One region of the Streptomyces krungchingensis genome, then DNA from elsewhere that is predicted to be linked to it. Evidence: riboswitches for the same ligand, from Rfam matches in the RefSeq annotation. Region 1 holds a riboswitch; the other holds the start of a gene.

Region 1 (3,469 bases):
TGCCCCGGATGTCCACGCCGACCCCGGCGGACCCGGGCGCCGCGTGCGCGGCGTCGACGTACGCGATCGCGATCGGCTTGCCCAGCGTCGGGGAGGGGGCGCCCGAGGTGACCTCGCCGATCACCGTGCCGCCGGCGACGACGGTGTACCCGGCGCGCGGCACACGACGGCCCTCGGCGATCAGGCCGACGAGCACCCGCGGAGGGTTCTTCTCGGCCCGCTCGGCGGCGGCCTCCAGGGCCTTGCGCCCCACGAAGTCGCCCTCCTTCTCGAACTTCACGACCCGCCCGAGCCCGGCGTCGAAGGGCGTCAGCGAGGTGGTCAGCTCGTGCCCGTACAGCGGCATGCCGGCCTCCAGGCGCAGCGTGTCGCGGCAGGACAGGCCGCAGGGGACGAGGCCGACGGGGGCGCCCGCCTCGGTCAGTGCCTGCCACAGCCGCTCGGCGTCCGCGGGCGCCACGAACAGCTCGAAGCCGTCCTCACCGGTGTAGCCGGTGCGGGCGATGAGCGCCGGGACGCCGGCCACGGTGCCCGGCAGGCCCGCGTAGTACTTCAGGCCGTCCAGGTCCGCGTCGGTGAGCGACTTGAGGATGCCGGGGGACTCGGGGCCCTGCACGGCGATCAGGGCGTACGCGTCGCGGTCGTCGCGGACCTCGGCGTCGAACCCGTCCGCACGCTCGGTGAGCGCGTCGAGGACCACCTGGGCGTTGGAGGCGTTGGCGACGACCATGTACTCGGTCTCGGCGAGCCGGTAGACGATCAGGTCGTCGAGGATGCCGCCGTCCTCCTGGCAGATCATCGTGTAGCGCGCGCGGCCGACGCCGACGGAGGCGATGTTGCCGACCAGGGCGTAGTTCAGCAGGGCGGCGGCCTGCGGCCCGGTGACGGTGATCTCGCCCATGTGCGAGAGGTCGAACAGACCGGCATTCGTGCGGACGGCGAGGTGCTCGTCGCGCTCGGAGCCGTACCGCAGGGGCATGTCCCAGCCTGCGAAGTCGGTCATCGTCGCGCCGAGCGAGCGATGCAGGGCATCGAGCGCGGTGTGACGGGGTGCGTTGCTGCTCATCGGTGGGGCTCCCAAGGCATGACGGCGAGGTCGTTCCTCCCCATCTGTCATCGGAACCTGAGAGGTTCGCCACGACCCCACGAAACGGTGGTCATGACTTGCACCTTGGGTGGAGCCACTGGTCAGCGGCCCGCTTTTCAGATGTGCCTCGCCCGCGCGGTAACGGGGCCTGAGAGATTCAAGGGAGGGACTTGCTCCTTCGGCGCCCGGGGACTCGTACCCCAGGACTCTCCCGCGCGGATTCAAGCGGCCGGTATGCAGTTGGCGCGCACATCATTGCACGCGCCGTCCGATCGGGGCAGTCCGCATCTGTAACCGGCCTGTGGCAGTCCGAGTACGGAAACGAGAGAGACGACGCATTACCTTCTCTTTACACTCGACGGGGATGGGACTCCACACCCAAGGGGAGGACGATCACGGTGAACAGGACCACGGCGTACGCGACGACCTCGGGAATTGCCCTGCCCAAGCAACCCGGCGCCCCGGCCCGGGAGGCCTGCGGCCCGCTCCCGGCGGCCGTCGTCCGCGACCTCAGGGCCCGCGCCGGGCACAGCCCGCACGGCCTGCTCTTCGGGGCGTCCGACGTCGTGGTGGTCACGGGGCTGCCCGGCAGCGGCAAGTCGACCCTGATGCGCCGTGCCGTCACGGGCCCGCGCATCGACTCCCAGGACACCCGTGACCGCTGGGACGCCGGGATGGCCCGATGGCTGCCGTACGCGGTCTACCGCCCCTTCGTCCGCCTCGCGCACTACGCGGGGCTGCGTCGCGCGCTGCGCTCCGGCGCCGGCGTCGTCGTGCACGACTGCGGCACGCAGGCCTGGGTGCGCCGCTGGCTGGCCCGGGAGGCCCGGCGCCGGGGCGGCTCGCTGCACCTGCTGCTGCTCGACGTCCCGCCCGGCACGGCGCTCCGGGGCCAGCACGACCGGGGCCGCGGTGTCTCGCGCTACGCCTTCGCGCGGCATCGCGGAGCCGTGACCCGGCTGCTGCGCGCCGTGGAGAAGGGCGACCTGCCCGAGGGGTGCGGCTCGGCGGTGCTCATCGACCGTGAGGCGGCGGACGTGCTGCGCCGGATCGACTTCGACGGCCGGGCCGTCACCGGCGCCCACTAATCTTTCCAGCCGGAACAGTGGTTCGAAGCAGGCGGTAGACAGATGGACTTCCCGGCACAGGCGCACCCCCATCCGCACGGCGGATGGCCCGGCAACGAGCTGGAGGAGGTGCTGTCCGCCTCGCTCGGCGTGCCCTCGGCCGGTGCCCGCATCGTCGAGGTCCTCGGCCGCAGCTTCGTCTGGGTGCCCCTGCCGAAAGGCGGCGGTCCGCACAGCGGCCCCCTCGACCTGCCGACGCTGGAGATCGAGGGCCAGGCGTACGTCCCCGTGTTCAGCTCCGAGGAGCAGTTCCGCCAGGTCACCGGCGGCCGTCTCTCGTACACGATCGCGCCCGCCGTCGAGTTCGCCCGGGGCTTGCCGCCCCAGGTCGGCATCGCGGTCAACCCGGACGGCGTGGTCGGCGTACCGCTGCCGCCCCTCGCGGTGGCCGAGCTGTGCCGGGCGGGGCGGACCCCGCTGGACGGGCCGGCGAGCGGCGGCCGGGTGCGGCTGTTCGAGCCCGACTGGCAGGACGACCCGGTGGACTTCCTGTCCGCCGCGTCGGCCGAGTTCGCCGCGACCGGCGTCGTGATCAGCGCCCGCCGCTGCCTGGCCAGCATCGAGGGCGGCGACCCGGTGATGTTCATCGGCGTCGAGCTCTCCCAGTGGGAGGGCGACGCCCGCACCCTCCCGCTCGACGCGCTGGGCCGTGCCCTCGGCCGGGTCCCGGTCGGCCACGCCGTGAACCTGGTTCTCCTGGACGTCGCCCAGGACCCGGTGGGCGACTGGATGCGCGCCCAGGTGCGGCCCTTCTACCAGCGCGAGCACTGACCCCGGCACGCGCGTGAGCGGTGACACCACGGAGACCCGTGACGCCGTGCGTCAAGTCGCTGTCAGGATCGCCGCTTAAGCTGGTTTCATGGCTCGGTCGAGGTGTTGACGCAGGTTCGTCACCGGTGGCTCGGGCGTATTGGATGAGTTCGTCGTGAATTGTTCGCGAAGGGGCGGTTGAGGGTGAGCGCGTCGGGCACGGCCGCGGCCGGGCAGGTCGAGCACATGCTGCGCCAGGTGACCCCCGGGCGCTACGACGCCTACGAGGCGCTCCTTCGCGCGCTCGCGACCCCGTCGTCCGGTCAGGTCTGGATGCTCCTGTGGCACGGCCAGGCCGGGTCCCCGGACGCCCAGTACGGGAACATGGAGGTGGACGGCTTCGGGTACGCGCCGTGCGTCACCTCCGCCCAGGAGCTCTCGGCCAGCGGCTGGAACCGCTCGTACGAGGTGGTCGACGGCCTCGACGTCGCCCGCACCCTCTACC
Region 2 (3,469 bases), 4.9 Mb from region 1:
GAGGGGTACGTGATCATCAGTACGGCGAGTTCGTCGCGGTACTGCTCGATCTTGGCACGCAGGTCCTCGATGTCGACCTCGCCGTCGTCCGCGGTCTTGACGACCACGACCTTCATGCCGGCCATCACGGCACTCGCGGCGTTGGTGCCGTGCGCGGAGGACGGGATGAGACAGACGGTGCGCTGCTCGTCGCCGTTGGCGCGGTGGTAGCCGCGGACGGCCAGCAGACCGGCCAGCTCGCCCTGCGAACCGGCGTTGGGCTGGAGCGAGACCTTGTCGTACCCGGTGACCTCGGCGAGCCGCTCCTCGAGCTCCGTGATCAGCGTGAGGTAGCCCTGTGCCTGCTCGGCCGGGACGAAGGGGTGCAGCTGGCCGAACTCGGGCCAGGTGACCGGCTCCATCTCCGTGGTCGCGTTGAGCTTCATCGTGCAGGAGCCCAGCGGGATCATGCCGCGGTCGAGCGCGTAGTCGCGGTCGGACAGCTTGCGCAGGTAGCGCAGCATCGCGGTCTCGGAGCGGTGCTGATGGAACACCGGGTGGGTGAGGTAGTCGTCGGTGCGCAGCAGCGCGACCGGCAGGGTGTCCTCGGCGGTGGCGTCCAGCGCCTCGACGTCGCCCTCGACACCGAACGCGGTCCACACGGCGCCGAGCTCACGGCGCGTGGTGGTCTCGTCGCAGGAGATCGACACGTGGTCGGCGTCCGCCTGGTGGACGTTGACGCCGTGCTCGCGGGCGGCGGCGACGATCTCCGCAGCCCGGCCCGGGACCCGCACGGTCAGCGTGTCGAAGTACGCACCGTGCACGACCTCGGCTCCGCCCGCCGTCAGACCCGCGGCGAGCACGGTGGCGTAGCGGTGGGTGCGTCGCGCGATGGTCCGCAGACCGTCGGGGCCGTGGTAGACGGCGTACATGCCGGCCATCACGGCGAGCAGCACCTGAGCGGTGCAGATGTTGCTGGTGGCCTTCTCCCGGCGGATGTGCTGCTCGCGCGTCTGCAGGGCGAGGCGGTACGCCTTGTGTCCGTCGGCGTCGACGGACACACCGACCAGGCGACCGGGCAGGCTGCGGGCGAACTTCTCCTGGACCGCCATGTAGCCGGCGTGCGGACCGCCGAAGCCCATCGGCACACCGAAACGCTGCGTCGTACCGACGGCGATGTCGGCGCCGAGGTCGCCCGGCGAGGTGAGCAGGGTCAGGGCGAGGAGGTCGGCGGCCACGGTGACCACCGCGCCGAGCTCGTGGGCCTGGTCGACGACCGCCTTGATGTCGCGTACGGCACCGGAGGCGCCGGGGTACTGGAGCAGCACGCCGTTGATGTCGCGCTCGGCGATCTCGGCCGGGATGCCCTCGCTGAGGTCGGCGACGACGACCTCGACGCCGGTCGGCTCCGCGCGGGTCTCTATGACGGCGATGGTCTGCGGCAGGGCGTCCGCGTCGACCAGGAAGAGGCCCTTCTTGTTCTTGCCCATGCGCCGGGACAGCGCCATCGCCTCGGCGGCGGCGGTGCCCTCGTCGAGCAGCGAGGCGCCCGAGGTCGGCAGCCCGGTCAGCTCGGCGACCACGGTCTGGAAGTTGAGGAGCGCCTCCAGGCGGCCCTGCGAGATCTCCGGCTGGTACGGCGTGTACGCGGTGTACCAGGCCGGGTTCTCCATGACATTGCGCAGGATCACCGGCGGCGTGAACGTGCCGTAGTAACCGAGGCCGATCATCGAACCGAGCACCTCGTTGCGGTCCGCGAGGGAACGCAGCTCGGCGAGGACCTCCGCCTCGGTACGCGCGCCGGGAAGCTTCAGAGCCTCGGCATTCTTGATCACGTCCGGCACCGCGGCGGCCGTCAGATCGTCGAGCGAGCCGTATCCGACGTGGGCGAGCATCTTGGCCCTGGCCTCGAGGTCGGGCCCGATGTGGCGCTGCTCGAAGGGGATTCCCTGTTCGAGCTCGGAGAGCGGAATGCGGTGGACGGTCATTGCGGAGGCCTCCTGGTCTGACGCGACCTTCGAGGGGCACCCCGGCACGGGTACCCCGACGGCCTCCCCCTCTGTCATCTCAACCTGAGAGTTTCACCGGCCCGTCCGACGTGCCGGTTTTCACCGTCGGTGAGAGCGGAAGCCGTCGGCGACCGCCCTGCTTTCCAGAGTGACCTCGTCCGTGCGGTACGTGAGCCTGAGAGATTCCGGGGAGGATTTGCTCCTTCGGCGCCTCCGATGAAGTCTGGAGGACTCTCCCGCACGGGGTCAGCAGCCGCTGTCAGCCTACCAGCGAGGACAAGACACGATCCTTCGAGTGGCCGCCTGCCTGAATGTGCTCTTTTGTAGTGCTTACGGATGAGTTGCGACCAAGTGGAGGGCACGTGCAGACCGACATCGATCCGCGCAACCTGATCGGCCGCAAGGCGTTCGACCGCAATGGCACCAAGATCGGCACGATCGACGAGGTGTACCTCGACGACGCGACCGGTGTTCCGGAGTGGGCGGCCATACGCACAGGCCTCTTCAGCAGGGACGCTTTCGTGCCTCTGGAGCCCAGTGAACTCGTGGAAGGGGCCCTGCGCATCCCCTTCGACCGGGCCCTGATCAAGGACGCTCCCGACTTCGGCGTGGGCCGGCACCTCTCGCCCGAGCAGGAGCTCCAGCTCTACCACCACTACGGACTCGACGTGGCGGCCCCCTCCCCGCCTCCGCCGGACCGTGACTTCGGCAAGGTCGCGGGCTCGGACGAGCCCTGACCCGGATGCTCCAACGCGTCCGGGGAAACCACCGGAGCGACCAGGGGCAGCGGATCGGCCGGCTCCAGCCCGGGGTCGTCGGTCCGGAACGTCTTGACCCGCCCCGGCGCGGAGTAGGGCGTCTCGAACCGCACCGTGACCCGCCCCAGGCCGCTGCCCTGGACCCAGCCGTGCCCGTGCTCGGCATGCCGCACGTCGTGCCCGGCGGGCCACCGGCGCTCGGCGGGCGCGTCCGGTGACGCCCCGGACTCGCGCGACCCCTCGTCTGCGGGGTGCGCCTGGCCGGGGGGCTCCTCCGCCGCGGCATGGGCCTGCGCCTGCGCGAACAGGTCCTCCTGCGTGTAGTCGGCGAGCCCCGAGACCCCGACCCCCAGCAGCCGCACCCCACCGGTCGTGTCCACGGCCTCCAGGAGCCGCGCGGCGGCCTCCCGCACGACCGCCGGATCGTCCGTGGGCCCCCGCAGCGTCTCGGACCGGGTGAGCGTCGAGAAGTCGTACCTCCGCACCTTCAAAACGATGGTCCGCCCCGACAGCCCCGCCCCGCGCAGCCGCTGCACGCAGCGGTCGGCGAGCCGCTGCACCTCCAGACCGACCCGCATCCGGTCGTGGATGTCCACGTCATAGGTGTCTTCGACCGAGACGGACTTCGTCTCCCGCTCGGCGACCACGGGCCGCTCGTCGTGCGCCAGCGCCATCGCGTACAGCGCGTGTCCGTGCGCCTTCCCCAGCAGCCGTACGAGCTCG

The links. Region 1 has a riboswitch for glycine ahead of gcvT (glycine cleavage system aminomethyltransferase GcvT). Riboswitches for the same ligand answer to the same signal wherever they lie in the genome.
Region 2: it holds a riboswitch for glycine, as region 1 does, so the genes downstream of both, gcvP (aminomethyl-transferring glycine dehydrogenase) here and gcvT (glycine cleavage system aminomethyltransferase GcvT) in region 1, are expected to answer to the same signal.

The regions. Positions count from the first base shown of each region.
Region 1 covers NZ_JBPUKY010000001.1:7,231,419-7,234,887, forward strand. The annotation lists gene gcvT (glycine cleavage system aminomethyltransferase GcvT) at 1-1,066, opposite strand, end outside; glycine riboswitch at 1,101-1,213, opposite strand; glycine riboswitch at 1,214-1,311, opposite strand; gene ACSYGO_RS31795 (AAA family ATPase) at 1,480-2,175, shown strand; gene ACSYGO_RS31800 (enhanced serine sensitivity protein SseB) at 2,218-2,985, shown strand; gene ACSYGO_RS31805 (enhanced serine sensitivity protein SseB C-terminal domain-containing protein) at 3,169-3,469, shown strand, end outside.
Region 2 covers NZ_JBPUKY010000001.1:2,312,657-2,316,125, forward strand. The annotation lists gene gcvP (aminomethyl-transferring glycine dehydrogenase) at 1-1,967, opposite strand, end outside; glycine riboswitch at 2,142-2,237, opposite strand; gene ACSYGO_RS10400 (PRC-barrel domain-containing protein) at 2,351-2,725, shown strand; gene ACSYGO_RS10405 (DNA polymerase IV) at 2,644-3,469, opposite strand, start outside.